DNA from 2 places in the Micromonospora sp. bgisy143 genome. Region 2 is predicted to be linked to the other one. Evidence: riboswitches for the same ligand, from Rfam matches in the RefSeq annotation. Region 2 holds a riboswitch; the other holds the start of a gene.

Region 1 (14,709 bases), on a different contig from region 2:
GCGAACGCCTCGCGGTAGCCGAGGGTGAGCCGGCCGGTCATCCGGGCGGTCAGGTCCAGCCGGCCGCACATGGGTACGCCGTCCAGCGACCGCCCGAGGTAGAGCAGCCCCGCGCACTCGGCCACGATCGGCCCGTCGAAGTCGGCCAGTTCGGCGCGGAGCGTGCCGTTGCCGGCCAGCGCCTCCGCGTACGCCTCGGGGAAGCCGCCGCCGACGACGACCGCGCGGGTGCCGGCGGGCAGCGACCGGTCGCGCAGCGGGTCGACGGTGACGACGTCCGCGCCGGCGGCGGTGAGCAGTTCGGTGGTCTCGGCGTACGAGAAGGTGAAGGCCGGACCACCGGCGAGCGCGACCCGTGGCCGCCCGATGCCCGCCGGCCCGCCGACGGCCTGGACCGGGTCCCACGCGGGGACGGTCAGCGGCCCGGCGGTGCGGGCCAGGTCGAGGACGGCGTCGAGGTCCACGGTGGCCTCGACCAGTTCGGCGAGCGCGGTGACGATGGCGAGCGATTCGGGGGCCCGTTCGGCGACCGGCACCAGCCCGAGGTGCCGGGCCGGCGCGGCGACCTCGGCGGCGCGGGTGACCGCCCCGAGCACCGGTACGCCCACCTCGGCGAGCGCGTCGCGCAGCAGCGTTTCGTGTCGGGGCGAGCCGACCCGGTTGAGGATCACGCCGCCGATCCGCACGGCCGGGTCGAACGCGGCCATGCCGAGGGTCAGCGCGGCGGCCGAGCGACCCTGCGCGGTGGTGTCCAGCACCAGCAGCACGGGCGCGTCGACGAGCCGGGCGACGTGCGCGGTGGAGGCGAAGTCGCGGCGGCCCACCGCGCCGTCGTGCAGACCCATGACGCCCTCGACCACGGCGATGTCGGCGGGCGTGGGGACGCTCGCGCCGTGCCGCAGCAGGCCGGCGATCCGCTCGGCGCCGACCAGGAAGGGGTCCAGGTTGCGGCCGGGCCGGCCGGCGGCGAGAGCGTGGTATCCAGGGTCGATGTAGTCCGGGCCGACCTTGTGCGGGCTGACGGTCAGGCCGCGCCGGCGCAGCGCGGCCAGCAGGCCGGTGGCGACCGTCGTCTTGCCGTGGCCGCTGGCCGGCGCGGCGACCACCACCCGGGGCAGCGCCCACGGTGTGCTCACCACTCGATGCCCTTCTGGCCCTTCTGGCCGGCGTCCATCGGGTGCTTGACCTTGGTCAGCTCGGCCACCAGGTCGGCGGCGGCGACCAGGCGCGGGTCGGCGTCCCGACCGGTGATGACGACGTGCTGGAAGCCGGGCCGCTCGGCCAGGGTGGCGACCACCTCGTCCACGTCCACCCAGCCCCACTTCATCGGGTAGGTGAACTCGTCCAGCACGTACAGCCCGTACCGCTCGGCGGCCAGGTCACGCTGGATCTGCCGCCACCCCTCCAGAGCGTCGGCGGCGTGGTCGGCCTCACCGCCGCGCTGGATCCAGGACCAGCCCTCGCCCATCTTGTGCCAGGTGACCGGGGCACCCTGGCCGGTACGCTCGTGCACCTCGCCGAGCGCCCGGAAGGCGGTCTCCTCCCCCACCCGCCACTTGGCGCTCTTGACGAACTGGAACACCCCGACCGGCAGGCCGGCCGTCCAGGCCCGCAGCGCCAACCCGAAGGCGGCCGTCGACTTTCCCTTCATCTGTCCGGTGTGGACGATGATCAGCGGCCGGTTCCGCCGCTGCCGGGTCGTCAACCCGTCGGCGGGAACGTGGCTCGGCTGTCCCTGCGGCATCAGCGCGCCTCCCGTCCCGCGGCCGCGCGTCCCGCCGCCGTGGTTCCCGCGATCTTGCAGTTTCTGTTGGTCATTTGTGTCCTTGAGTCCTTTATGCCGCGACAGAAACTGCAAGATCGCGGGGGTGGGTGAGGGTGTCCAGGGGGTGTCGGGGGGCCTTGAGCTGGGTGGCCAGGCGGGCGGCCAGGTTGAGGCGGATCGGGCCGGACTCGCAGTCGATGACCACGCAGGGGGCACCTGTTGCCGCCAGGACTCTCGCGGCTGCCGCGGTGCGGTCCAGGGGGCGCGGGCCGGCGGTGGCTCGGCCGTCGGTGACCACCAGGACCAGGGGGCGGCGCTTCGGATCCCGTAGGCGTTCTACGCGCAGCAGGTCGACGGCGGCGAGCAGGCCCTCGGCCAAGGGCGTCCGCCCGCCGGTGGGCAGTTCGGTCAGCCGGGTCGACGCGGCCAGCACCGAAGAGGTGGCCGGCAGCAGCGTTCGCGCTCCGGTGCCCCGGAAGGCGATCACGGCGACCTTGTCCCGTCGCTGGTACGCGTCGGTGAGCAGCGCCAACACGGCGTCCTTCACGGCGGTCATCCGCTGCCGGGCGCCCATCGACCCGCTGGCGTCCACCACGAACAGCACCAGGTTGCCCTCGCGCCCCTCCCGGACCGCCTCGCGCACGTCGTCCGGGCGCAGCAGCAGCGGACCCGCCAGCCTTCCCCGAGACGCCTGGCGCGGCGCGGCGGCACGCACGGTGGCCGGCAGGTGCAGCGCGCCGACCCGGCCCGCCGGCAGGCGCGCCCCGGTCGTCCGGCCACGCCCGGTCCGGGCACGCGACCGTCGGCCGGGCACCCCGTCACCGACGCCGGGCGCGGTGAGCAGCCGAGCCCGCAGGCCACCCCGGGGTACGGCCACGCTCCCGCCCTCCCAGTCTCGATCGTCGCCGGCGTCGCTCGGCCCCGCGCCTCCGGCCCGTCGACGCCGCATGCCCCGGCTGTCGGCCGGCGACCGATCGGAGGACCCGTCCACGCTGGCGTCGGCGGCGTATGGCTCGGGACCGTCGCCGCGCTCGTCCCCGCCGGTGCCGCGCTCGTCCCCGCTGGCGTCGCGCTCGTCCCCGCCGGCGGAGCCGTGTCGTTCCGGACCGCCCAGCGCGGTCGAGTCGCGGGCGGCGCCACCGGCGTCACGGCCACGAGCGTCCGGCCCGTACCCGTCGCGGTGGTGCGCACCGCCCGGACCGCCCGCACCGTCGAGGTCGCCCGGGCCACCCGGGCCGCCGAAACCGCCGCCCGAGCCGGCGTCCGGGCCGTCAGGGCGGGGCCCGGACGGGCCGTCGGGGCGCGGACCGGACGGGCCGCCGTCGTGCGGGCCGTCGTCCGGGTCGTCGGGGTGGGCGTCCTGGGCCCGTTGCAGGGCCTCGTCGAGGCGCTTCTCGTCCAGCCCGGGTGTGTCGAACGGGTCGCGGCGGCGACGGTGCGGCAGGGCGAGCCGGGCGGCCACCCGGACGTCGTCGCTGGTGACCCGGTCCCGGCCGTGCCAAGCGGCGTGGGCGAGGGCGGTCCGTGCGGTGACGATGTCGGCGCGCATCCCGTCCACGTCGAACGCCGCGCAGACCTCGGCGATCTGCCGCAGCGCGGCGTCGGGCAGGCGTACCCCGGGAAGCCGGCGGCGGGCGGCGGCGACCTGGGCGGCGATCTCGGCGTCGGCGGCGGCCCAGCGGGCGGCGAACCCGGCCGGGTCGGCGTCGGCGGCCAGCCGGCGGCGGACCACCTCGACCCGGATCTCCGGGTCCCGGCTGGCGTTCACCTCGACGGTCAGCCCGAACCGGTCGAGCAGCTGCGGACGCAGCTCCCCCTCCTCCGGATTCATGGTGCCGACCAGCAGGAACCGGGCGGCGTGGCTGACCGAGACGCCCTCGCGCTCGACGTGGCTGCGGCCCATCGCGGCCGCGTCGAGCAGCAGGTCGACCAGGTGGTCGTGCAGCAGGTTGACCTCGTCCACGTAGAGCACACCCCGGTGCGCGGCGGCGAGCAGGCCCGGTTCGAAGGCGCGGACGCCCTCGCCGAGCGCCTTCTCCAGGTCCAGCGACCCGACCACCCGGTCCTCGGCGGCGCCGACCGGCAGTTCGACGAGGCGCGCCGGCCCGGTCTCGGCCGCCGCCGCGGCGGGATGCGGGCCGTCCGGGCAGGCCGGGTCGGGTTCGGCGGGGTCACAGCCGAAGCGGCAGCCGGCGACCCGGCGCACCGGCGGCAGCAGCGCTGCGAGGGCCCGGACGGCGGTGGACTTGGCGGTGCCCTTCTCGCCCCGGACGAGGACCCCACCGATCGCCGGGGACACCGCGTTGAGCAGCAGCGCCAGCCGCATGTCGGCCATGCCGAGCACGGCGCTGAACGGGTAGGTGGTCATGCCCGATCCTCCAGGTCGCCCTCGCTGGCCAGGTACTCGTCGCGGAGCCGGTCGAGGGTGGCCGGCTCGGGCTTGGCCCACAGCCCTCGGTCGGCGGCCTCCAGCAGGCGCTCGGTGATCCCCCGCAGTGCCCACGGGTTGGACTGCCTGAGGAACTCCCGGGTGGTGTCGTCGAAGAGGTACGCGGCGGCCAGGTGCTCGTACATCCAGTCGTCCACGACTCCGGCGGTGGCGTCGTACCCGAACAGGTAGTCCACGGTGGCCGCCAGCTCGAACGCGCCCTTGTAGCCGTGCCGGCGCATCGCGGCGATCCACTTCGGGTTGACCACCCGGGCGCGGAACACCCGCCGGGTCTCCTCGCCCAGGGTGCGGGTGCGCACGTCGTGCGGCATGGCCGAGTCACCCACGTACGCCGCCGGTGCCGTGCCGGTGAGGTGGCGGACCATTGCCACCATCCCTCCGTGGTACTGGAAGTAGTCGTCCGAGTCCACGATGTCGTGCTCGCGGGTGTCCTGGTTCTTCACCGCGACGGCGATCCGGGCGAAGGAGCGTTCCATGTCGGCGCGCGCCTCCCGACCGTCCAGGCCCCGGCCGTACGCGTACCCGCCCCAGACCGCGTACACCTCGGCCAGGTCGGCGTCGTCGCGCCAGGTCCGCGCGTCGATCAGGGGCAGCAGTCCGGCGCCGTACGCCCCGGGCTTGGAGCCGAAGATCCGGGCGGTGGCCCGCCGCTCGTCGCCGTGCTCGGCCACGTCGGCGGCGACGTGCGCGCGCAGGTAGTTCTCCTCGTCCGGCTCGTCCAGCGCGGCGACCTGCCGCACGGCGTCGTCGAGCAGCGCCACGACGTGCGGGAACGCGTCCCGGAAGAAGCCGGAGATGCGGACCGTGACGTCGACGCGGGGCCGACCCAGCTCGGCGGTCGGCACCACCTCGACGCCGGTGATCCGCCGGGACCGCTCGTCCCACACCGGCCGGCAGCCCAGCAGCGCGAGCACCTCGGCGATGTCGTCGCCCTGGGTGCGCATCGCGCTGGTGCCCCACACGGTCAACCCCACCGAACGGGGGTACGCGCCGGTGTCGGCCAGGTGCCGGGCCAGCAGCGAGTCGGCCAGGGCCACGCCGACGTCCCAGGCGTTGCGGCTGGGGATGGCCTTCGGGTCGACGGAGTAGAAGTTCCGGCCGGTGGGCAGCACGTTGACCAGACCCCGGGTGGGCGAGCCGGACGGGCCGGGCGGCACGAACCGGCCGTCCAGCGCCCCGAGGGTGTTCCGCAGCTCGTCGGTGGTGCGGTCGAGTCGGGGTACCAGCTCGGTGGCGGCGAAGCGCAGCACCGCCGCGGCGTCCGGGATCGGCTGGCCGGTCACCTCGGCGACCACCACCTCGGCCGCGTCGGCTGCCCAGTCGAGGGTCTCCATGCCGACGACGAGCCGCCGGGCGAGTCCTTCGATGAGGTCGATCGCGTCGGCGGCCGTACCGGCCGGGCCGTCCACCGCGTCGGTCAGCGCGGCCGGCAGGGCGATCCGCTGCCCGGGCGTCGCGAGCAGCGCCTGCTCGTCGAGGGCGTACGCGGCGGCGAGGGCCTGCCGTAGGCCGGGCAGGGCGTACGCGCCGCCCCAGACCTGCGGGGCGCGCAGCACCGCGAGGACCAGGTTGACCCGGGGCTCACCGGTGGGCGCGTCGGCGAGGATGTGCAGGCCGTCGCGGATCTGCACGTCCTTGACCTCGCACAGGTAACCGTCGAGGTGCAGCACGAAGTCGTCGAAGTCGTCCGGGTCGGGCATCGCCTCGGCGTGCAGGTCGTGATGCAACTCGGCGGCGCGGACCAGGTCCCAGATCTGCGCCCGCACGGTGGGCACCTTGGCCGGGTCGAGCGCCTGCACGGTGGCGTACTCGTCCAGCAGTTGCTCCAGTTTGGCCAGGTCGCCGTAGGTCTCGGCGCGGGCCATCGGCGGCACCAGGTGGTCGACGACCACGGCGTGCGCCCGCCGCTTGGCCTGGGTGCCCTCACCGGGGTCGTTGACGATGAACGGGTAGACCAGCGGCAGGTCCGCGAGGACGGCGTCGGGCGCGCAGTCGGCGGCCAGGCCGAGACCCTTGCCGGGCAGCCACTCCAGGGTGCCGTGCTTGCCCAGGTGCACCACGGCGTCCGCGCCGAAGCCGCCGTCCGCGACCGGCGCGGTGAGCCAGCGGTACGCGGCCAGGTAGTGGTGGCTCGGTGGCAGGTCCGGGTCGTGGTAGATGGCGATCGGGTTCTCCCCGAAGCCGCGTGGCGGCTGGATCAGCAGCGCCACGTTGCCGAAGCGCAGCCCGGCCAGCACGATGTCGCCGCCGTCGGTGTACAGCTCGCCGGGCGGCTCACCCCAGTGCTCCCGCATCCGCTCGCGCAACTGCGCCGGCACCTGGTCGAACCACCGCCGGTACGTCGCCCCGGGGATCCGGGCCTCGGCGGCGGCCAACTGCTCCGGCGTGAGCCACTCCACGTCGTGCCCGCCGGCGGCGATCAGCGCGTGGATGAGCGCGTCACCGTCGGTGGGCGGCGGTGCGTGGCCCAGGTCGTAGCCGGCCTCGGCGAGCGCGGCGAAGAGCCGGACCGCCGAGGCGGGGGTGTCCAGCCCGACGGCGTTGCCGACCCGGGAGTGCTTGGTGGGGTACGAGCTGAGCACCACGGCGATCCGCTTGTCGGGGTTCGGCACGTACCGCAGGCGGGCGTGGCGGACCGCGATGCCGGCGACGCGGGCGGCCCGCTCCGGGTCGGCGGCGTACACCGAGAGGCCGTCGGCGTCGACCTGCTTGAACGAGAACGGCACGGTGACGATCCGGCCGTCGAACTCGGGGATGGCCACCTGCATCGCCGCGTCCAACGGGGACAGCCCGGCGTCGCTGCCGGCCCACTGTTCGCGGGTGCTGGTCAGGCAGAGCGCCTGGATGACCGGCACGTCCAGGGCGGCGAGCGCGCCGACGTCCCAGGCGTCCTCGTCGCCGCCTCCGGAGGCGTCAGCGGCGACCGCGCCACCGGCCGCGAGGACGGTGACCAGCAGCGCGTCGCAGCGGGCGAAGAGCCCGAGCGGGCCGGCGCCGGCGGTCAGCCCGCGCAGCGAGCCGCAGAAGATCGGCAGGGGGTTGCCGCCGGCCGCGCGGACCGCCTCGGCCAGCACGTCGACGAAGGCGGTGTTGCCGGCCAGTGCGTGCGCCCGGTAGAAGACGATTCCGATGGTCGGCCGGTCGGGTTCGCCGGGGTGCGCGCCGTGCACGCCGTACGCCGGGGTCGGCGTGGGCGCGGCGAACCCCTCGCCGGTGAGCAGGACCGTGTCGGAGAGGAACCGGGCCAGCTCCCCCAGGTTGTCCGGCCCGCCCTCGACCAGGTACGCGAGGGCCTGGGCGACGACGCCGGACGGCACCGTGGAGACCGCCATCAGCTCCGCGTCGGGCACCGCCTCGCCGCCGAGCACGACCGCGGGTACGCCGCTGGCGAGCACCGCGGCGAGGCCGTCCGGCCACGCCTGCCGACCGCCGAGCAGGCGTACGACGGCGAGGTCGACCCCATCGAGCAGGGCGGGTACGGCGTCGGCCGCCACCCGGGCGGGGTTGGCGAGCCGGTAGTCGGCGTCGCTGGCGCGGGCGGCCAGCAGGTCGGTGTCGGCGGTGGAGAGCAGCAGAATGCGCACGGCAGGCTCCGGACGGTAACGTCGACGCGCTCGCGGCAGCGATTGGGCGACGACGTGCGGGTAGGCGCGGGGTTCAGCAGGCACCGCGACCGCTCACCGGCGTGGGGCCGGCGGCGACGGGTGGCGTGGTGCGGACCTCAGCGGGGAACGGAGACGATGCCGATCGCGGCGACAGCACGGTCGCGATACGTGAGACGGCAGCGGCCGTCGATGATGGAGACGCCATGCGTCATCGGGTCCTCCTCGGGTGTCCACGCCCTGGGGTACGTCCCGACGGCCGAAGTATCCTGGCTTCCGGATCGATGCTCTCCCCCGGCCTTCCAACCGCAGACACACGGCCGTGACTCACGAGGGGGGATCACTCCCCGGTGACAGTGGCGGGACCGCGTCGGATTCGCACCGACTTCCTTCACTGCCGTCAGGCCGCGAATGCTGCCACACCCTTGCGCTGCCGGTCAACGCCGCCCCGGCCCGCCGCACGGGCGTGACCCACCGACACCTGGGCGGGCGACGCGACCGCGTAGCGGCACGCCGCGACGCCCCGGATCCCTGCTCGGCGTCCTTTGCTCTGCTTACCTATGAGCGACAGTGACGGCGTCTAACCGTTGCCTATAGGTAAGCAGAGCAAAGGAGGCCACACACGCCCTGGGCTGCGCGATCGCCGGCACGGAGCAACCGCGCAGGCCGGGCACCGTCGGCGCTCGGCGGCTCCGCCGGGAGCAAGGGTGGTGCGGTGGACCGTGCGGGGCGGATCTCAGCGGGCGTGGCGCTCCGGGTGTGCCCGATTCCACACCCGCATCCGCTCCGGGTAGCCGGTGCGGGCCGCCTCGTACAGCGGCACCGCGTGCTTACGGGCGATGTCGCCCGCCGCGCGGGGCGTGCCGGTACGGCGCCGGATCCACTCCCCGTCGTGGGCGATCGCGACCACCGTGGTGTCGGTGGCGGTCGTCTCCGGTTCCAGGTAGAACTCCACACCCCGCCGACTGGCGACGAACGCCTCCAGCGCGGCGAGGTCGTCCCGGGTGGCCTCTCGGTCCAGCTTCGTCGGGGTCCCCTCGCCGCTGCGAGACCGCCGGTTGAACCAGCCCATGCCCTGCCCCTCTCCTCGACGCCACTCCCAGTTCAGCACCGATTCCTGGCAATCCGCTGCACGCCGGGTGGGAGAAATCTGACTCCCGCGGGGCGGAACCCGACGCGGGCGGGTGGTGTCATCAGTGCGAGTCCGACCGGAGGTTCCCCTGGACGACGACGTGCTCGTCACCCGCGCCCGAGCCGGCGACCTGGAGGCGTACGACCTCCTGGTGGCCCGGCACACCGCGTCCGCGTACCGGACGGCGGTGCTGCTCGGCGCGGGATCGGACTCCGAGGACGTCGTCCAGGAGGCGTTCGTGAAGGGCTACCGCAAGCTGTCCCGCTACCGGGGCGAGTCGTCCTTCCGCTCCTGGTTGCTCGCGATCGTCGCCAACGAGACCCGGAACCTGCACCGCTCCCGCACGCGCCGCGACGGCCTGGTCCTGCGCGCGGCGGCGAACCCCCCACCCGAGATCGCCGAGGACGATGCCGTCGGCGCGGTCCTGGCCGGCGAGCGTCGGGCCGCGTTGGTGGCGGCCCTGCGGCAACTGCCGGTACGCGACCGCGAGGTGATCGTCTGTCGGTTCTTCCTCGATCTCGGCGAGCAGGAGACGGGCGTCATGCTGGGCTGGCCCCGGGGCACGGTCAAGTCGCGTACCTCACGGGCACTGGCGAAGCTGCGGGCCCTGCTCACCGACGAGGCGGTGCACCATGGATGACCTCGAGGCGGAGCTGCGGGAGTTGGGCGGGTGGTTGGAGACGCCCGCCGCGCCGGACGTCACCGCACGGGTACACGATCGGCTCGTCGGACGCGTACCCAGATGGCGACGGTGGCGCTCCCTGGCCGCGGCGGCGCTGGCGGCCCTGCTGGTCGCGGCGCTGCCGCCAACGCGTGCCGCCGTCGCCGACGCGGTCGGCGAGGTGCTGCGCTTCGCCGGCGTCGGCATCGTCACGTCGTCCACGCCGTCGTCGCCGCAGGACGAGCCGTCACCCCTGCCGTCGCTGCGGACGGTGGGGCTCGACGAGGCGCGCCGGGCGGTACGTTTCCCGGTCCGGGTGCCCGCCGCGCTCGGCCCACCGGAGCGGGTGTCGGTCGCCGACCCGGACGGCGCCGGCGCCTACCGGGTCGCGACGCTGCTCTACCAGGGTGGCGGCGTCCGCCTCGACGCGTTCGACGGTCGCCTCGACCTGGCCTTCCACAAGAGGACCAGCCGGCCGGGAGTGGAGTGGACGCAGGTCGAGGGCGACTTAGCCGTCTGGGTGGACGGTCCGCACGTGCTGTCCTACGTCGACCGGTCGGGCCAGATCCGCCGGGAGACCGCCCGACTCGCCGCGTCGACCCTGATCTGGGAGCAGGCCGGCGTGACCTACCGGCTGGAGGGTGCCCGCGACATGGCCGAGGCGCTCGAGATCGCCCGGTCGCTTCCCTGACCACCGTGGCCCTTCCGGGATCTCAACGCGGCGGCAGGCCCATCCGGTGCTCGACCTGGACGGCTTCCGTCTCGCGGCCCTGCACGCGCAGCAGGACGACCAGGCGCTGCCAGGCGTCGCGCGCGTCGCCGTGCTGCCCGAGGCTCTCGTGCAGTTCCCCCAGGCTTTCCAGGCAGTCCGCCTCGCCCCGGGTGTTGCCGACGTCGTGGTAGACCGCGAGCGCCTGCCGGTAGTAGGCCAACGCCGAGTGCTGCTGGCCGGTGTTGCCGGCGATCAGGCCGAGGCTGTGCAGGGTGTCCGCCTCGCCGTCGGGGTGCCCGTGCTCCCGGAACAGGGTCAGGGCCCGGGTGCAGCTGTCCTGCGCCTCCTCGTAGCGCGCCAACTGGGCGCACTCCCAGCCGATCGCGTTGAGGACCCGCGCCACCTCGACCATGTCGCCGAGATCCTGGAACTCGACCAACGCCTCATGGGCGTGCACCAGCGCCTGACGGGGGTCACCGACGCGGTCCGCGCTGACGCTCAACGCGTAGTGGCCCCGGGCCAGCTCGGCGGCGTCGCCGGCCTCGCGGGCACGGTCGACGGCCAGGCGCAGGTGACGTACGCCCTCGTCGTGCTGGCCGTTCTGGCTGTGGGCCTGGCCCAGATAGCGGTGTGCCATGGCGCTCGCCGAGATGTTGTCGCTCTGCTCGGTGGCGGCGAGGCCCATGCGCCACACCGCGAGCTGGTCGGTGACCTGCCGACGGCGGGCGTGGAAGGTCACCAACGTCCGGGCCAGTTGCCACACCTGTGCAAACCACTGCCGTTCCATGGCCAGGCGCTGACTCTCGCGCACGCGTTCGTGTTCGGCGTCGAACCAGGACATGGCCGCACTCGCGTCCGTCAGCGCCACCGGCGTGCAGCCGGGCGACGGTGGGCCGAGGACGAGTGGATGGCGGCGCGGATCGAGGAGCCGGTCGGCGGCGCAGGCGGTGTGCAGGTAGAAGTCGACCAGCCGGCGTACCGCCTCCTGGTCCTCGCCACCGGGTCGGGCCCGGCCCCGCTGTGCGCTGTAGAGGTGGACCAGGTCGTGCATCCGGAAGCGGCCGGGCGCGTGCTGCCGGAGCAGCGCCGTGTCCTCCAACTCCCGCGCCAACTCCTGTGCCCGCTGGGTGGAGGTGGCGGCCAGGCTCGCCAGGGCGGGCAGGCTGATGTCGACCGCCGGAACCAGACCGAGAAGGTCGAACAACGCGCCGGCCGGCGGGCTCAGTGCCCGGTACGACCAGGAGAAGACCGCGCGGAGGTCGGCCCGCAGCTCTCCGGTGGTCAGGGCGTCGAGGCGGACGCTGCTGTCGTGCAGGTCACGGACCACACCGTCGAGCGGGTGGTCGGGATAGCTGGCGGCCCGGGACGCCACGATCGCCAGCGCCAACGGCAGGCCGCCGCAGTGCCGCACCAGCGCGTCGAGGGCCTGGCGGTGCTGGTCCGCCCGGCCTGGGCCGAGGTGGGCGCCGAGCAGGTCCCGCGCCTCGGTCTCGGACAGCTTGTCCAGGGTGAGTGTCCTCGCGCCGTGGGTGACGGCCAGGCCGCGGAGCTGGTGCCGGCTGGTGATGAGGACCGTGCAGGTCGGGCTGCCGGGCAACAGCGGGATGACGTGATCGGTGTCGCGGACGTTGTCGAGCAGGACGAGCATGCGGCGTTTCGCGACCAGACTGCGGAACAACGCCGCCTGTGCGTCCACCGGGTCCGGTACGGAGCCGGGCGGCACGCCCAGGGCCTGGAGGAAGCCCCGCAGCGTCACGGTGGCCGGCACCGGTGTGGGGTCCGGCCCGAACCCGCGAAGGTCGGCGTACAGCTGCCCGTCCGGGAACTGGTCGGCGTTGGTGTGGGCCCACTGCAACACCAGCGACGTCTTGCCGATCCCGCCCGCACCGCCGACGGCGGAGATCAGGACCGTCCGGCTCGACGGGTGCGGTTGGCCGATGGTGGCGTCGAGGAAGCGCAACTCGTCGGTTCGGCCGGTGAACAGCGCGGGCGGGGCGGGCAACTGTCGCGGCACCGGCGCCCGCACACTGCCGCTGTCCAGGTCGGCGGTCGCGGCGGACGCCATGGCCAGCCGGTTGCGGGCCGCCAGCCAGGGATGGACGTCCTGGCCCGGCGCGCAGGCACGGACGAAGGCGATCAACGTGTCCGGTCGGGGCAGTGCGTCGCGGCGCAGGGTGTCGGCGATGGTGCTGCGGGCCAGCACCACTCCGCGCCGGGCCGCTCGCTGCTCCAACTGCCGGTAGGTGCAGCCCGAGTCTTCCTTCAACCGACGGAGCAGACCCACGAACTCCGCCGCGTCGCGGGCTCCGTCAGGCCCCCCGCCAACCATTCTTTTCATGGTCCGGGTCGCGGAATTCGTGCGCAACCCCGGTCGGTCGCTGTCCAACCGGTGGGCGGAACAGTTCGGGACACGGCCGGCGTGCGGTCCGGCGACGTCGCGGAGAGGAACCCGTTCGACCGAGGTGGTGTCTTCCTGGTGTGGGGCACACGTCGTCGAGAGGTAACGCCATGGTCACCTGGGGCAGGCTTCTGCTGGGGACGGTCCTGCTGCTGGCGGGTTGCACGGTCGCGGGGCCGGCCGCTCCTGCGGCGGACCGGGATTCCACCACACCGACCGGCTGCGCGGGGCGCGTCGAGACGGGGTCGCTGCCCGACTGGGCGGACGAGGGGTTCCACGGGGACACCCGCATGCCGCACGTCTTCGGCGCAGGAGGCGAGATCGTGGCGGTGCTGTTCGGCCATCCGCTGGCGCAGGTCCGGCCGGACGGGTCGAGCAACAAGATCCTCTGGGTGGCCCGGACCGCCACGACCTCGCCGGCCGCGGACGCGTCGACCACGCTGAAGATCACCGCCACGCTGGACGGCACCGACACGAGAGTGACCCACGAGGTCGCCGGAGGGCCAGGGCCGTCGATCATCGACATGCCCCGAGCAGGCTGCTGGCGTCTCGACCTGAGCTGGGCCGGGCGCACCGACACGATGGATCTTGTCTACGCCGAACGGAAGCCCTGACGACGGGGAACAGGACCTTCCGCCATATCCAACATATACCGCATGGGGGGACTTGCGGCAAGGCCCCCGCCGTGCCGCAGAATGGCCCGTCCACGGCCATGACCTGCGGAAACGGGAGCCCTGAATATGAACGTGTCGTCGGCGGCGGCCAGCGTGTTCGACCTTCCCGAGAACCTGGCCGCCAAGGCCGACCCGGCGCTCATCGCCCGGGACGAGCAGCACTTCGCCGCGATCGCGGCGAGCCTTCAGCAGTCGATCGTCGACCTGTCCGACCGCCTCGACGCCGAGCGCCGGGCACCCGCCGGCAAGGGTCGGCAGGCGGTCGTCCGGGACGAGGAGGTCCGGCGGCTGACCGCCCGCCTACGGGCGCTGCGGCGGTTCGGTCTGGACCTGTGCCTCGGCCGCATCGTGCCCGCGGACGACCCCGAGCCCGTCTACATCGGACGGTTCGGCCTCAGCGACGGTGACGGCCGGCGGCTGCTGCTCGACTGGCGCTCACCGGCCGCCGCGCCGTTCTTCGGGGCGACCCACGCCGACCCGATGGGCCTCGCCAGCCGACGCCGGTACCGCTGGACCCTCGGCCGGATCAGCGACTACTGGGACGAGGTGTTCACCCCCGACGGGTTCGAGGGGCACGCCGCGCTGGACGACCAGTCGGCGTTCATCGCCAGCCTCGGCGGCAACCGGTCGGCCCGGATGCGTGACGTGCTCGGCACCATCCAGGCCGACCAGGACGCCATCATCCGGGCCGGATCACGCGGCGCGCTCGTCGTCGACGGTGGTCCCGGCACCGGCAAGACCGTCGTCGCCCTGCACCGCACCGCGTACCTGCTCTACTCCGACCCGCGCCTGCGGCAGGGGCGCGGCGGCGTGCTGTTCGTCGGGCCGCACCAGCCCTACCTGGCGTACGTCGCCGATGTCCTGCCCAGCCTCGGCGAGGAGGACGTGCAGACCTGCACCCTGCGGGACCTGGTACCCGAGGGCGCCACGGCGACCGTCGAGACCGACCCGGAGGTGGACCGCCTCAAGTCCTCGGCCGAGCTGGTACGGGCGGTCGACGCGGCCGTGCGCTTCTACGAGGAACCGCCGACGACGGCGCTGACCGTACCGGCCGGCGACACCGACCTGCGGCTGAGCGCCGACGACTGGGCCCAGGCGTTCGAGGCACCCGGACCGGGAACCCCGCACAACGAGGCCCGCGACGAGATCTGGGACGAACTGCTGAGCATCCTGCTCGGCAGGTACGACGGCGACGAGCCCGAGGACCTGGTACGCGCGGCGCTGCGGCGCGACCCGGAACTCCGTACCACGGTCAACCGGGCCTGGCCGCTGCTCGACGCGGCCGACATCGTGGCGGACCTGTGGTCGGTGCCCGC
Region 2 (14,709 bases):
CGTTCGAAGAAGTTGGACAGCTCCTGCACGTCCTGCAACTCCATGAAGGCGAACGGGTTGGCCGACCCGTAGTGCGGCGCGATCCCGAGCTGCGCGAGACGGCGATCGGCGACGTGCTGGAGGTACTGGCGCATGTCCGCCAGGGTGAGCCCGGGCACCCCCTGACCCACCAGGTCCTCGGCGAACTGGACCTCACACTCGACCGCCTCGGTGAGCATCCGGCGGACCTGGTCGGCCAGGTCGTCGTCGAACAGGTCGGGCTCCTCGGCGCGTACGGTGTCGACCACGTCGAACGCGAACGCCATGTGCATCGACTCGTCGCGGAACACCCAGTTGGTCCCGGAGGCCAGCCCGTGCAGCAGGCCCCGCGAGCGCAGGAAATAGACGTACGCGAACGCGCCGTAGAAGAACAGCCCCTCGATGCAGGCGGCGAAGCAGATCAGGTTGAGCAGGAACGCCCGCCGGTCCTCGCGGGTACGCAGCTCCCGCAGGTCGTGCAGGGAGTCGATCCACCGGAAGCAGAAGTCGGCCTTGCGACGGATCGAGGGGATGTTCTCGATGGCGGCGAAGGCCGCGAACCGCTCGCTCTCGTCCGGCACGTACGTGTCGAGCAGGTTGAGGTAGAACTGGACGTGCACGGCCTCCTCGAACAGCTGCCGGGACAGGTAGAGCCGACCTTCCGGGCTGTTGACGTGCTGGTACAGGTTGAGCACCAGGTTGTTGGCGACGATCGTGTCGCCGGTGGCGAAGAACGCGACGAGGCGGCTGACCAGGTGCCGCTCGGCCGGCGACAGCCGGTCCAGGTCGGCCAGGTCGGCGTGCAGGTCGACCTCCTCCACCGTCCAGGTGTTGCGGATGGCGTCCCGGAACCGGTCGAAGAAGTGCGGGTAGCGCATCGGACGGAGAGTCAGGTCCATCCCGGGGTCGAGCAGCATGTGCGTGGTCCTCGCGTCGGTGGTGCGGTCGGTCGTGGTGGTGTCGGCGACGGTCACTGGCACGCCTCGCAGGACTCGGGGTTCTCCAGCGAGCAGGCCAGCGCCTCGGCGTCGACGGCGACGGCGACGCGAGCGAGGGGCGTCACCGCGCTGACGGTGGCCTGCTGGATCCGGGTGGCCGGCCGGGACCGCAGGTAGTACGTGGTCTTCAGCCCGGACTTCCAGGCGTACAGGTACATCGAGGAGAGCTTGCCGATGGTGGGCGACGCCAGGAACAGGTTCAGCGACTGGGACTGGTCGATGAACGGCGCGCGGGCGGCGGCCAGGTCGATCAGCGCCCGCTGCGGCAGCTCCCACGCGGTGCGGAACAACTCCCGCACGTCGGCCGGCAGCTCCGCGATGGACTGCACCGAACCGTCGGCCCGCTTGATCGCCGAACGGATCTGCTCGGTCCACCGGCCGCGGGCCTTCAACTCGCGCACGAGAGCGGTGTTGACCTGGAGGAACTCCCCCGACAGCGTCTCGCGCTTGAACAGGTTGGAGACTTGCGGCTCGACGCACTCGTAGCAGCCGGCGATCGAGGCGATCGTCGCGGTGGGCGCGACCGCCACCAGCAGCGAGTTGCGCAGCCCGTACTCCCGCACCTGCTGGCGCAGCGCGTCCCAGCGCGCGGTCTGCGTACCCTCGACTCCCCACAGGTCCGGTTGCAGGTCCCCCCGCGCGGCCCGGGTCTGCGCGAACGCCGGGTGCGCGCCGAACCGGCGGGCCAGGTCGGCGGAGGTTTCCAGCGCGGTCAGGTACAGCTCCTCGCTGATCCGCGTGGACAGATCCCGGGCGGCCGGCGCGTCGAACGGCAACCGCAACGCGAAGAACACGTCCTGCAGCCCCATCAGCCCGAGCCCGACCGGCCGCCAGCGGGGATTGCTCGCCGCCGCCTGCGGGGTCGGGTAGTAGTTGATGTCGATGACCCGGTCGAGGAACGTCACCGCCGTCCGGACGGTGGCACGCAACCGTTCCCAGTCGATGCCGTCGTCGGTCAGGTGGGCGGCGACGTTCACCGAACCGAGGTTGCAGACGGCGGTCTCGTCGTCGCTGGACACCTCGATGATCTCAGTGCAGAGGTTGGAGAGGTGCACCACGTTGCCCGGCTCGGCGGTCTGGTTGCACAGCCGGTTGGATGCGTCCTTGAAGGTCATCCAGCCGTTGCCGGTCTGCGCGAGGGTCCGCATCATCTTCCCGTACAGCTCGCGGGCCGGGACCTGCCGCACGTAGCGGCCCTGCGCCTCGGCGGCCCGGTACGCCGCGTCGAACCGCTCTCCCCACAGGTCCGGCAGTTCGGGCACCTCGTTCGGGTCGAACAGCGACCACATCTCGTCCGCCTCGACCCGGCGCATGAACTCGTCCGGGATCCAGTTGGCCAGGTTGAGGTTGTGGGTACGCCGGGCGTCCTCACCGGTGTTGTCCCGTAGCTGGAGGAACTCCTCGATGTCCGGGTGCCACGGCTCCAGGTACACGCAGGCCGCGCCCTTGCGCCGGCCGCCCTGGTTGACCGCCGCGACGCTGGCGTCCAGTGTGCGCAGCCACGGCACGATGCCGTTGGACTGCCCGTTCGTGCCACGGATCAGCGCGCCCCGGGACCGGACCCGGGAGTACGCGATGCCGATGCCACCGGCGAACTTGGACAGGCTGGCGACCTGGGCGTAGCGCGCGTAGATCGAGTCCAACTCGTCGCGCGGCGAGTCCACGAGGTAGCACGAGGACATCTGGGTGTGTCGGGTGCCGGAGTTGAACAGCGTCGGCGAGCTGGGGAGATAGGCGAGGCTGGACATCAGCCGGTAGAAGTCGATTGCCTCGTCCGGGGTGCGGGACAGGCCGCAGGCCACCCGCAGCAGCCAGTACTGCGGGGTCTCCAGCACCTGGCGGCTCGTCGGGTGGCGCAGCAGGTACCGGTCGTAGACCGTGCGCAGGCCGAAGTACTCGAAACGGCGGTCGCCGTCGGCGTCCACGGCGTCGTCGAGCACCCGGGCGTGCGCGGCGACGAACGCGGCGGTGTCGTCGCCGATCAGGCCCTGGGCATGACCGGTCCGGATCGCCGCGCTGAACGACGCAATGTCCTGCCGGCGTACCTCCCGGTCCACCGCACTGGCGAGCAGCCGGGCGGCGAGGCGCGAGTACTGCGGCTCCACGCCGATCAGCTCGGCTGCGGTCTGGATGGTCAACCAGGACAGCTCGGCCGTCGTCGCGCCGTCGTACAGGCCGCTGATCGTACGGGTCGCCACCCGCATCGGGTCGACGTCGGGCAGGTCGTCGGCCCACCGCTCGACCGTCCGCACGATCCGGTGCACGTCCACGGCCTCGGTACCGCCGTCGCGGGTACGGACCCGCACGGGAACCGAGCGCGGGGCTTCGCCGTTGACCGGGACCACCTCGGTGACTGTCACCACTTGCTCCTCGCGAGTTCGGGACCTCCAGGGCCCTCGGACACGAGGAGACCGACACCGTCGAACGCCACGCCCGTACGGCGTGGGTCGGCTGGCGTCGGCCGTCCCACGCGGCCTCGGACCACCGCGCGCCCGGGTTCGGGTACGCGGCGCGCTGGCAGGTCTTCGGACTCGCGGGCGCGTCCGGGCCTGCCCGGTCACCTACTGGCCGTCGCTTCCCAGGCCGGTGGCCCAGTGCCGATGACGGCTTTCGTTCCCACTCACCGCTGCGGGGCAGTCCCGGATTTCCACCGGGTTCCCTCTTGCCTCGGCCACTCCTGACGAGCGGCCGAACCAGCTGCGGTCGACACCATATATAGGGGCGGGCACGTTTGTCACACCCCACATGTCGGGCTCGGCGTGTCGCGCTCGACGGTGACGGCCGTCGTCGATCGGTCCATCGGGCGGCGTTGCCGCCGACCGCCGTCATCGGCTTGACCGACCAATCCGGCCCGGATACGGTCGACCCACTATCTGCGGCGACGCGAGGGAAGCCGGTGAGAATCCGGCGCGGTCGCGCCACTGTGAGCGGCCCCCAGCCCGGGGGTCGCGAGCCAGGACGCTCGCTCGTCCGCAGCCTTGCGATGGGGACGCGTCATCCCCGAGGAGGTTCGTCACGCATGTCCAGTTCCACGTCCAGCCAGCCGCTGGCGCACCCCGCTGTCCCGACCCGTCTGCTGTGGACGGTGCTGGCCACCGTCGCCGCGCTCGCCCTGCTGACCTACCTCGTCGCCTTCGACCAGGGGGCGGTCTCGCGCAGCGGGACGTACCTGCACGAGCTGATGCACGACGGCCGGCACCTGCTCGGTGTCCCGTGCCACTGACCGGCACCGCACCCACGTTCGTCACGGTCCTGCTGCGCGGGCTGCTCGCCGGCCTGGTGGCCGGCCTGCTCGCCGGGACGTTCGCCTACGTCGTCGGAGAGCCACACGTCGAGGCGGCCATCGCCATCGAGGAGGCGGCCACGCACGCCGAGCCCGCCGCCGACGGGCACCAGCACGGCGAGGACGCCGTGGTCGGTCGCAACGGGCAACGCGGCGGTCTGTTCCTGGCCACCGGCCTGTTCGGAGTCGCCATGGGCGGCCTGTTGGCCACCGCGTACGTCCTGCTCGCCCGTCGTCGGCGCACCGTCGACGACGGGCGGTCGGGACTGCTGCTGGCCGCCGGCGCGCTGCTCGGCGCGGTGATCGTGCCGTTCCTCAAGTACCCGCCGAATCCGCCGGCCGTCGGCGACCCGGCCACCATCGACCAGCGCACGGTCACCTACCTGCTGATGGTGGTGCTCGGCCTGGTCGCGGTCTGGTCCGGTTCGCTCGGCTACCGATCGGTGGGCGAGCACGCGCCGGTCTGGCTGCGGGCCAGTGCCGCGGTCGGTGGGTTCCTGCTGGTCACCGTCGTGTCGTACGTGGTGCTGCCGTCGTTCCAGGAGGTCCCCGGTGACTTCCCGGCGACGCTGCTGTGGAGCTTCCGGCTCGCCTCGCTCGGCACCCAGACCGTGCTGTGGACCGGAATCGGCCTGCTCTTCGCCGCCCTGATGCACCGGCGGCTGGCGGCCACCGGCGCACGACTGGCCGGGTGAGCGTCACCCGCCTACGGCTGGTTGCCCACGGTCACACCGCAGCCCTGCGGCAGACCCGGTTCGGCGGGAACGACAACCTGGACGAGGGCGGCCGGCGGGCCGCCCTCGCCCTCTCCCCCGCCGACACCGGCCGGCGGGCGGGCGACACCGTGGCATGCCTGTCCAGCCCTGCGGCGGCGGCCGTCGAGACCGCCGAGATCTTCGGCCTCGCGCCCACCGTCGAGGCGGCGCTGGCCGACTGCGATTACGGCGACTGGACCGGCCGGCCCCTCGCGGAGATCGCGGCGGAACGGCCCGACGCGCTGCGCGAGTGGCTGTCCGATCCGAACGCCGCGCCGCACGGTGGTGAGTCGATCGTCGCCGTGCGCCGACGCGTCGGTCGGTGGCTGGACGCGCAGCGCGGAGGCGGCCGACGGGTCACCGCCGTCACCCACCCGCTCGTGATCCGGGTCGCCATCGTGCACGCCCTGGATCTGCCGCTGGCGACGTACCGGCAATTCGACGTCGCGCCGCTGGCGGTCGTCCGGCTCACCGGCCACGGCCCACATTGGCAGCTCCGCCTGGACGCGTCGCCGGCATGGGCGAAGGGGTGACGAACCTTCACCACGGCCCCTGTCGAGCTGCCCCAGATGTGGGGTGGCGAGGTCGGCGCCCTCGATCGGGTGGACCCCCAACGGATGTCGGGCGGGCCGTGGAGCACGGCCCGCCCGACTGAGGTACTTCCGGCCTACTTCGTGCCGGTGACCGTGAACGATTGGGACACCGTCGCCTTCGAGCGGGCCCCGGACAGCGTCACACTGGTGACTCCGGGCTCCATCGAATCCGGAACGGCCACGGTCCCACCGGCGACGATGCCGTCACCGTTCGCGCGTACCGTGCCGACCCGACGACCGTCGCCGAGGCTCACCGTGATCGTCTCGTTCGGTGCGAAGCCGGCGCCGTCGACGGTGATCGCCGTGCCGCGCGGCGCGGTCGGCGTGGGCAACGACAGGCGCGGCTGGTAGGCCGGGTCCGCCGAACCCGCGCTCACCTGCACGGTCGCCGTCGCCGGCGTGCCCGACGACGCGCCGGTGGCGCGGACCGCGTACCGCCCCGGCGGCGTGTCCCCGGAGGTCGGGACGGTCGCGCGGACCGTGCCCGTCGCGGACGCCGAGACCGTCACCTCGCGGGTCGTGCCGGCCGCGAGGCCCACCGTCACCCGCTCGCCGGCGGTGAACCCGCTGCCGACGACCGTGACCGTGTCACCGGCGGTGACCGACTGGGTGCCGGACACCGCGAGGGTGGTGGCCGCCCCGGCCGACCGGACCGTCACGGTGAAGGTGGCGGTGCTGCTGGACAGCGTGTCCCACGCGGTGACGCGCACCGTATAGGTGCCCGCAGCGGCGTAGGTGTGCCGGCCGCTCAGCGCGCCGTCCGCGCCGACCGTGGCGTCCTCCGGAACGGTGCCGTCGCCCCACTGGACGCGGGCCCGGTAGCCGGTGGTGTCGGGGACACCGCCGGTCACCGATCCGAGGTTCGCCGTGAGGACCTGCCCGGCGTCGACGCTCTGATCGCCCGGAGCGCTGGCTACCAGCGCGGCGGCCGGAGTGCCGTCGTCGGCGACGGCGAACACGTGGATCCGGCCCACCGAGCGCGGATCGCCGGTCTGCGTCGGCAGGGTCACCGACACCAGCGTCCTGCCCGCCGGGATCTGGTACGGCGTGGTGGCGAACAGGAACGGCTGGGCGCCGTCACGGCTGGTGCCACTGAGCCGGTACGCGGACTTCGCCACCACGATGTTGCCGTACGACGGCGTGCCGTTGGCGTTGCCGCCCAGCGTCCAGTCACTGAACCGGATCGGAACGCTGGCGGTGCTACCGTCGCTGAAGGTCGCCGTGCCGGTGGTGTCCTGGTTGCCCTGCGTGCCGGCGCCGATGAACGAGATGCTGGTGGCGTCGGCCGGCAGGCGCAGGGCGATCGTCGCGCCGTTGCCGGTGGCGTTGTCCGGCTGCCCGGCCGGGACCTGCGGCAGGGTGAAGCCCAGCGCGGTGCCCGGCACCTGGTGCCGCTGCCCCTGGGTCACGCCGGCCGCCGCCAGCGCGGCCCGCGAGTACGCCCACGACTTCGCGTCGCAGTCCGCCGCGAGGGTGCCCTCGTCACCGACACACACGGTGTCGAACGCCGCGGTGAGGCTGGACTTCGCCGCGTACGCGACGTCGACGCCGACCGTCACCGAACCCTGACCGACGCCGTCGGTCACCGTGACGCTCGCCTGGTGGTACCCGGGCGTGGCGTAGGTGTGCTCGCCGCTGACCCGGTAGACCTCCCGGGAACTCAGCGTCAGCGTGCCTTCGGTGGCCGGTGAGCCGTCGCCCCAGTCGATCGTGGCGCGGTAGTCGTCGGCGACGCCACCGGTGACGGTGGCCAGGGCCAGCGTGACGGGCGCGCCGGAGCGGGCGTGCACGCCGTCGGTGGCGGTCACCGTGATGTCGCCGCCGCCCAGGTCGAGGTCGCCGCCGGCGAGCAGTTCGATCTCGGCCAGGTTCGGTTGCGCCGCGCCGACGGTCTTCGTCACGACCAGGCGGAACCGGGAGTACCGCCCGGGCTTGTCGATCCGGAACGGCCGGGTCTGGTTGCGCCAGCGGAACACCTCGTCCGCCCGCGAGTCCAGCGTGTTCCAGGTGAGGCCGTCGGAGGAACCCTGCAACCGCCAGTCGGCCGGGTCGCCCGCGGCCGCGCCGGAGGTGATGGTGTAGTAGGTCGGCTGCTGCCGGCCGCCACGGGTGGTCCAGCCGATCTGCGGCGTACCCGACGACGCGGTCAACTGGGTGGTGGACGAGTCGTCGAAGAGCGTCGACGCGTCCTGACCCGTACCGACGGTGGCGGTGCCCAGGCCCGGCCCGGTGACGTCCTGCAACGGCTGCGGTACGGCGTTGCCCTTGGTCAGCGACGGGGGCGCGGCGTCCGGACCGGTGCCCCACGAGGACGGGTTCGGTCCCATCTGGAAGTCGATCGTGCCGCCCTTGGCGAGCGCGGACACGTCGACGGAGACGGCGCGTTGCTTCTTGCCGTTGACCTTCACGCTCTGCACGTACACGTTGCGGTTGTCGTTGTTCGCGGCGTTGACCACGATGTCGCCGGTCGGGCGGTGCACGGTCATCCGGGTGAACTGCGGCGAGCCGATCGCCCAGTGGGTCGAGCCCGCCTGCAACGGGTAGATGCCCAGCGAGCTGAGCACGTACCAGGCTGACATCTCGCCGTTGTCCTCGTCACCCAGGTAGCCCTGGCCGATCTCGCTGCCCACGTAGAGACGCCGCAGGATCTCGCGCACGGCCGCCTGCGTCTTGGCGGGAGCGCCGGCGACGTCGTACAGGTACGGGATGTGGTGCGACGGCTGGTTGCTCATGCCGAGCTGCCCCATCCGCACCGCGCGGGCCTCGATCATCTCGTGGATGACGCCGCCGTAGCCGCCGGGGCGGTCGGCGTTCTCCGGCGTGGCGAAGAAGGTGTCGAGCTTGTCACGCAACGCCTGCTGCCCGCCGTACAGGTTGATCAGGCCCCGGGGGTCCTGCTGCGCGGTGAACGCGAAGTTCCAGCCGTTGGTCTCGGTGTACACCCCACCCCAGTCCAATGGGTCACCGGCGAGGAACGTGCCGGCCGCGTCGCGGCCCTGGAAGAGCTTCGTCTTCGAGTCGAAGAGATGGACGTAGTTGCGCGCCCGCTCCAGGAAGTAGCGGGACTCCTCCTTGAGCTGGTCGCGTCGGGACTTCGGCGTGGCCGGGTCCTTGGCCAGCGCGGCGGCCATGTTGCCGATGCCGTAGTCGTTGATGTAGCCCTCCAGCGCCCACGACACCGACTCGCCGGTGGAGGTCGGCGTGTAGCCGAGGAACAGCGACGTCTCGATGCCCTTGCGGCCGACCGCGCCGCGCCCGGAGGCGACCGTCGCGTCCTTGGCGGCCGCGTCGTACGCCGCGAGCGGGTCGGGCAGCTTGACCCCGGTGAGGTACGCCTGCGCCAGGGCCACGTTCGCGCTGGTGCCGGTCATCAGGTCGGCATAGCCGGGCGACGACCAGCGGGCGATCCAGCCACCGTCACGGTAGTGCTGGACGAACCCGTCCGCGATCCGCGCGGCGACGTCCGGGTAGAGCAGCGAGTACGCGGGCCACACCGTGCGGTAGGTGTCCCAGAACCCGTTGTTGACGTAGATCTGCCCGTCGACGATCTTCGCGCCGGTACGGGTGGCGGTCGACGTCCCGGTCGGCGCGGACACCGGGCTGGCGTACTGCCAGCGCGGGGCGGCGGCGGTGCCGGTGTTCTCCGACTGCGAGTTCGGGTAGAGGTTCAGCCGGTACAGGTTGGAGTACATGGTGACCAACTGCGTCTCGGTCGCGCCTCGCAGCTCGACCCGGCCGAGGCGGTCCTTCCAGGCGGCGGTGGCGGCGTCGCGGATCGCGTCGAAGCTCCGGCCGGTCACCTCCAGGTCGAGGTTGCGCCGGGCCTGGTCGACGGAGAGGAACGAGGTCGCGATCCGCATCGTGACCTGCCGGTTCGCGGCGACGTCGAAGGTCGCGGATGTCGCGGTCACCGCCGTCGGCGCCCGGTCGAACGTGCCGGACACGAACATCCGGCTCCGCCCGGCCGAGAGACCGCTTCCGTTGTCGACCCAGCCGGTGAACGTGCTGTCCGTCCCGATGGTGAAGGTGCCCTTGGCGAAGACGAGACTTCCGGTGGACGCTCCCGGTCCGAAGGTGAACCGCATGATGCCGGCGTGGTCGGTCGGCGTCATCTCGGCGACCAGGCCGTTCTGCAGCGCGACCCGGTAGAGGTCCGGCCGTGCGATCTCATCCTCGTGGCGGAAGGCCAGCGCCCGGCTGGCGGGTGACCCGGTGAGCGGCCCGTCGCCGGCCACCGGCATCACCGACATCTGGTTGCGGTCGCCCATCCACGGGCTGGGCTCGTGGGAGATCGCCAGGCCCTGCAGGGTGGGCAGGTTCGCGGCGTTGTTGGCGCGGTGGTAGTCGTACTCCCAGGAGTCCGAGGTCGCGTCGGTCACCGGGGTGAAGAAGTTGAACCCGTTGGGCACGGCGGTGATCGGCAGGTTGTTGCCGCGCGAGAACCCGCTCGTGGAGTTGGTGCCACGGCGGGTGTCGACGTAGTTCGTCAGCCGGGAGCCGTCGATCGCAGCCGGGCTCCCGGTCACCTCGACGTCGTCGAGCCACCCCTGGAACAGGGTCTCCTCGGTGGCCTGCGGGTCGTCGTACGCGAGCAGGATGCCGTCGATCGTCTTGCCGCGCGCGACGGCGCCGAGGTCGGCGCTGACCGCGTTCCACTGGTCGGCGAAGAGCGCCTTGGCCGCGCCCTGACCGGCCGGCGTCAGCGAATTGCCGTGCTGGTCGACGGCCGAGCGTCCACTGAGGTAGCTGCCGTCGGTGAAGCGCAGGTCGACCGAGGCGTAGGTGGACGGGTAGCTGGCGTCCTGGCCGGTGAACTCGGGGAAGATCCGGTACGACAGGCGGGTCTTCGGCCCGACCGGGATGTCGACGTCGAACAGCTTGTTCGTCGCGTACGAGCGGCCGCCGGTCTGCGCGCCACCGTGGTAACGCAGCGCGGCCAGCCCGGTGAAGCCGACGCCCGGCTTCGTCGTGTAGCCGCCGACCGGCCCGGGGCCGATCTCGGTGACCATGGGGGTGGCCGGCGGTCGGACGTCCGAGCCGTCGCTGATGTCCCAGCCGGCGAGCTGGGTGAGGGAGTCGCCGGAGTTCGCGGAGACCGCCAGCCGGTACCAGCCGTAGGCCGTCGTGTTGGTGACGCCGTACCTGTTGGTGGCGAACCGCTTGGCGAACCGCTGCTTCGTCTGGCGGTCCAGGTCGACCCAGGTGCTGCCGTCGGTGGACCCCTGCAGGGTGAAGTCGCGGGGGTCGCGGCCCGGCTCGTCGTCCGCCGAGGTCAGCGCGTACCGCTTGACGGCCGCGGGCTCCGCCAGTTGGTACGTCAGCCAGGCGGTCGGTTCGAACGCCAGCCACTTGGTCGACGGGTTCCCGTCGGTGAGGTTCGCCGCGATCTCGTTCGGCGGGTTCTGGGCGCTCGCCGTGGCGGCCTCGACCCGGCCGAGCAGGCTGCCGGGCAGGTTCGCGTTGCTCGACCCGCTGAGGTTGCCCTGCACGGGCCGGCCTGAGCGGTCGACCTCGACGGTGCTGGTGGCGGGCTGCGGGTCGGCCGATTCGAACGAGGAACGGAAGTCGCCCGGGGGTGGGGCGCTGGGCGCGGCGCCGGCCGGCGGCGCGGCGACGACCATCCCCAGGGGAAGCAGGACGGCGGTCGCCGCTACGGCTATCCGCAGGGAGACGGCGCGCGCACGGGGGAGATACGGCATGGGGGCGGACCTTTCGACTCGATGCGTTCGAGGACGTCGAGCGTCTGGGTGAAGGGGCGGTGGTAGTGGACGGTCAACCGGGTCTGACATCGTTGTCATCGGGCGTGCCTGACAAGCGAGGCAGATCAGATGGATGTCGGGCAGATGCTGCCGCGCAACCACGGCCATGTCAATGGGTTGATCGCCGCGAAACGCGAGCACGGCGTCCCGGGTGGACCCCCGGCCGCTCAGCGACCGCCCGCGGCCAGCTCGGCCACCATTCCCTCGCAGCTCCGCACGACCACCTCCGCGCCCCGCCGCTGGGTCAGCGGCAGCAGCGGATCCTCGGCCCGGTCCCGCCACCGCCACTGGGCGTCCACGGCGGCCTCCCAGAGCCGCTGCGCGGTCGCCTCGTGCTCGACACCGAGCCGGGCGGCCAGGGAGACGCCGTCGCCGCCGACCAGCCGCTGTGCCTCGGCGGCCAACTCGGCGTCGAACCCGAGACGGGCGTTGCGCAGGGCCACCAGCAGGCGTAACTCACGGAACTCGTGCGCGCCGGCCAGGATCTGCTCGATGGCTCCGACCAGTTCGTCGCTGCCCCGGACCGGCTCGGCCCGCACCAGGGACTCCACCGCGGCCAGCGCCGAGCGGGCCTTGAGCGCGTCGCGCCGGTCGACGAAACAGCGGGTCATCGACTCGCGCAGCTCGGTGAGCCCGCTGCGCCGGATCAGTTCGGCCGACATCGTCACCCGGGTGTCGAACCCGCCGCGCACCAGGGTCGTCGCCAGCCGGATACCGAAGAGGCCGAGCCGGTCCAGCAGGCCCGCGCGCACCTCGGGGTCGAGGCGTACCGGCAGGTCGCCACGGACGAAGCGGTCGGCGGAGAGCAGGTGGGGCTCCAACTCGGCGCGCGGTACCCCGGCCAGCGTCGCCAACGCGGCGAAGTCGGACTCGCTGAGCAGCCGACCCGCGAGGCCGACAGCTCCACTGCACGCCACCACGTTGACGGCCAACGCACCCACCCGGGGATCCCGGTGGTGCCGCCGGGCCAGCTGTCGGGCGGTGAGCAGCCCGTCGATCCGGCCACCGCCGACCTCGTCCGCCCGGGACAACACCATGATCACGTTGACCGGGGCGGCCTGCCCGACGGCACTGTCCCGACCGGACTCCAACACCCGCAGATCGCTGTCGCGGCCGTCGCGGGTCAGGAACAACACCGCGTCCGCGTCGGCCAGCACGCGATCCAGCACCGGGGCGTGCCCCTGCTCGTCGACCGTGCCGAGCGCCGGGGTGTCGATCAGCGTCACCTGCCGCAGCGCCCGGGTCGGCCAGCGCACCACGATGTCGCGTACCTCCCCGGCCCGCCAGCCGAGATCCACCCGCATGCCCGTCGCCGACTTGACCACCGCCAACTCCTGCGCGGGTTGCCCCACCGGATAGGCGGTGGCCCCGGGGGACGCGCCGTCCTCGTACCAGGTGAACGCGCCGTCGGCGCCCTCGACCGGCGCGACCTCCTCCCCCATCAGCGCGTTGAGCACCGTCGACTTGCCCGCACGCCACGGCCCGGCGACCGCGATCCGCAGCGGCTGCTCCAACCGTGCGATCTGGTGCCGCAACCGCCCGACCGCCCGCGCGTCGTGCTGGTAGACCTCCAGCGCCTGGTGCAACAGCCCCCAGGCCGCCTCGTCCAGCCGCACCCCGACCGTCATGCCCCGGGCTCCAGCAGCACCGGCGTCGACCGGGCGGCGGTGAGCTGCTGGGACTGCTCGTAGAGCGCGGCGAGGCGGGTCATCTTCGACCGGATCTCCCGCTGCCGCTGCTCGCGCAGGGCGACATCGGTGTCCGCCTCCTGCTTCGCGCTGCGGAACGACTGCACGATGGCCTCCTGCAACTCCTCGGTCAGACCCGTGAAGTGGTCCCGCAGCATGCGTTGCACCTGTCGGGCGGCGTCCCGGCAGTCCCGGACCATCCGGACGAAGAACTCGTCGACGTGCCGCTGGATGGCCGTCTTCACGGTCGCCTGCCGGCGGCGCAGCATCTGCTTGCTCTCGTCGCGGATGCTCTTGCCGCCGAACAGGGCGCCGATGCCGACCGAGACCGGGTTGATCATCGGCATCCCGGCCAGGGTGGTCGCGAGACCGAACATCAACATGCCGCCGTACGAGCCCTTCATGCCGGTGAACAGCTTCTGACCCGTCGTGAAGCGGTCGACCCGCGGCCGTTCCAGGTCCGGCAGCCGATCGCCGAGATCCTCCGGCATCGTCATCGACCAGGGCGGCAGCACGTCGTAGCCGTACCGGTTGAAGTGCGCGGCCACCCGGCGGGCGATCCAGTCACAGCGCTGGACCAGCCACTCGTGGTTGGCCTCCGCGGCCTCGGTGAGACTGCGCGACAACCACTCCTCGAAGGTGTCCCAGGCGACGAGCGGGTCGGCCTCGTCGAACGCCTCGTCCACCGCCCGCAGGATCTGACGGGTCCGGTCCCGCAGGTCGTACTCGATGTCGGAGAGCAGGTCGGCCATCTCGTCGGTGAGGGTGTTCTGCCAGCGCGTCGAGCAGCGACGCAGCTCGTCGACCTCCCGTTGGGCCGCGTGCAGCCGCGAGATCGGCCCGGACTGCTCCTCGGCCTCCTGGGTGGCCAACTCGGCGCGCAGCGGTGCGGCCAGTTGCTCCACCACCGTACGGGCCACCGCCTGCACCGACGCCCGCGCCAGGTGGTCGGCCTTGCCACTCAGATCCCGTTGCAGACGGGCGATCAACGCCGGAAAGCCGGACTCGGCGTTCAGACCACGGTCGTCGGCCGCCGCCGCGCGCAACCGCAGCGTCGCCGAGACCGGGATCAGCGGCGCCGGGACACCCGCCTCGGCGAGGTGCTGCCGGTTGCGCTCGGCGACCGTCCGCCAGTCCGCCACCAGGTCGGTCTTGCTCTGCACCACGACCACGTTCGGTTGCGAGCGCATGACGTGCAGCAGCATGTTCAGCTCGGCCACCGAGAGTTCCCTCGTGGAGTCGGAGACCAGCAGCACGGCGTCCGCGCGGGCGGAGGCGGCCACCTCCCCGGCCGCGCCGAGCGCGGCGACCTGGTCGGTGCCCGGAGTGTCCACCAGCACCAGTCCGGCGGCGAGCAGCGCGCGGGGCACGCCGACCTCGACGTACGCCGGACCGCCGCCCGGCCGACGCCCGACCGCGCCGGACACCCCGGCCGCGACCTGGTCGAGCGCCAGGGGGGTGCGTTCGGCGAGCGTCGCCGCCGGCGACCCCGCGGCCCGGCCGGCCGGCGGCGCCGGTGCCTGAACCATCGTGGCGCAGGCGGCCTCGGCGTGCCGCACCACGGTCGGCAGGACGGTGGTACGACCGTCACCGACCGGGCAGGCCGGCGCGTTGA

What was found. A riboswitch is a leader RNA that binds a small molecule or an ion and turns the genes downstream of it on or off. The one in region 2 is predicted to bind cobalamin.
Region 1: it holds a riboswitch for cobalamin, as region 2 does, so the genes downstream of both, cobN (cobaltochelatase subunit CobN) here and AC3EN4_RS21990 (ribonucleoside-diphosphate reductase subunit alpha) in region 2, are expected to answer to the same signal.

What each region holds. Positions count from the first base shown of each region.
Region 1 is NZ_JBYIRN010000006.1:130,031-144,739, reverse strand. It holds gene AC3EN4_RS10980 (cobyrinic acid a,c-diamide synthase CobB) at 1-1,139, opposite strand, end outside; gene cobO (cob(I)yrinic acid a,c-diamide adenosyltransferase) at 1,133-1,744, opposite strand; gene AC3EN4_RS10970 (VWA domain-containing protein) at 1,836-4,133, opposite strand; gene cobN (cobaltochelatase subunit CobN) at 4,130-7,798, opposite strand; cobalamin riboswitch at 8,057-8,233, opposite strand; gene AC3EN4_RS10960 (hypothetical protein) at 8,553-8,888, opposite strand; gene AC3EN4_RS10955 (RNA polymerase sigma factor) at 9,013-9,588, shown strand; gene AC3EN4_RS10950 (hypothetical protein) at 9,581-10,300, shown strand; gene AC3EN4_RS10945 (ATP-binding protein) at 10,323-12,587, opposite strand; gene AC3EN4_RS10940 (hypothetical protein) at 12,830-13,333, shown strand; gene helR (RNA polymerase recycling motor ATPase HelR) at 13,460-14,709, shown strand, end outside.
Region 2 is NZ_JBYIRN010000020.1:25,270-39,978, forward strand. It holds gene AC3EN4_RS21985 (ribonucleotide-diphosphate reductase subunit beta) at 1-935, opposite strand, end outside; gene AC3EN4_RS21990 (ribonucleoside-diphosphate reductase subunit alpha) at 989-3,376, opposite strand; cobalamin riboswitch at 3,516-3,729, opposite strand; cobalamin riboswitch at 3,905-3,978, shown strand; gene AC3EN4_RS21995 (CbtB domain-containing protein) at 4,036-4,239, shown strand; gene AC3EN4_RS22000 (CbtA family protein) at 4,230-4,994, shown strand; gene AC3EN4_RS22005 (histidine phosphatase family protein) at 4,991-5,587, shown strand; gene AC3EN4_RS22010 (GH92 family glycosyl hydrolase) at 5,722-11,346, opposite strand; gene AC3EN4_RS22015 (hypothetical protein) at 11,574-13,034, opposite strand; gene AC3EN4_RS22020 (dynamin family protein) at 13,031-14,709, opposite strand, start outside.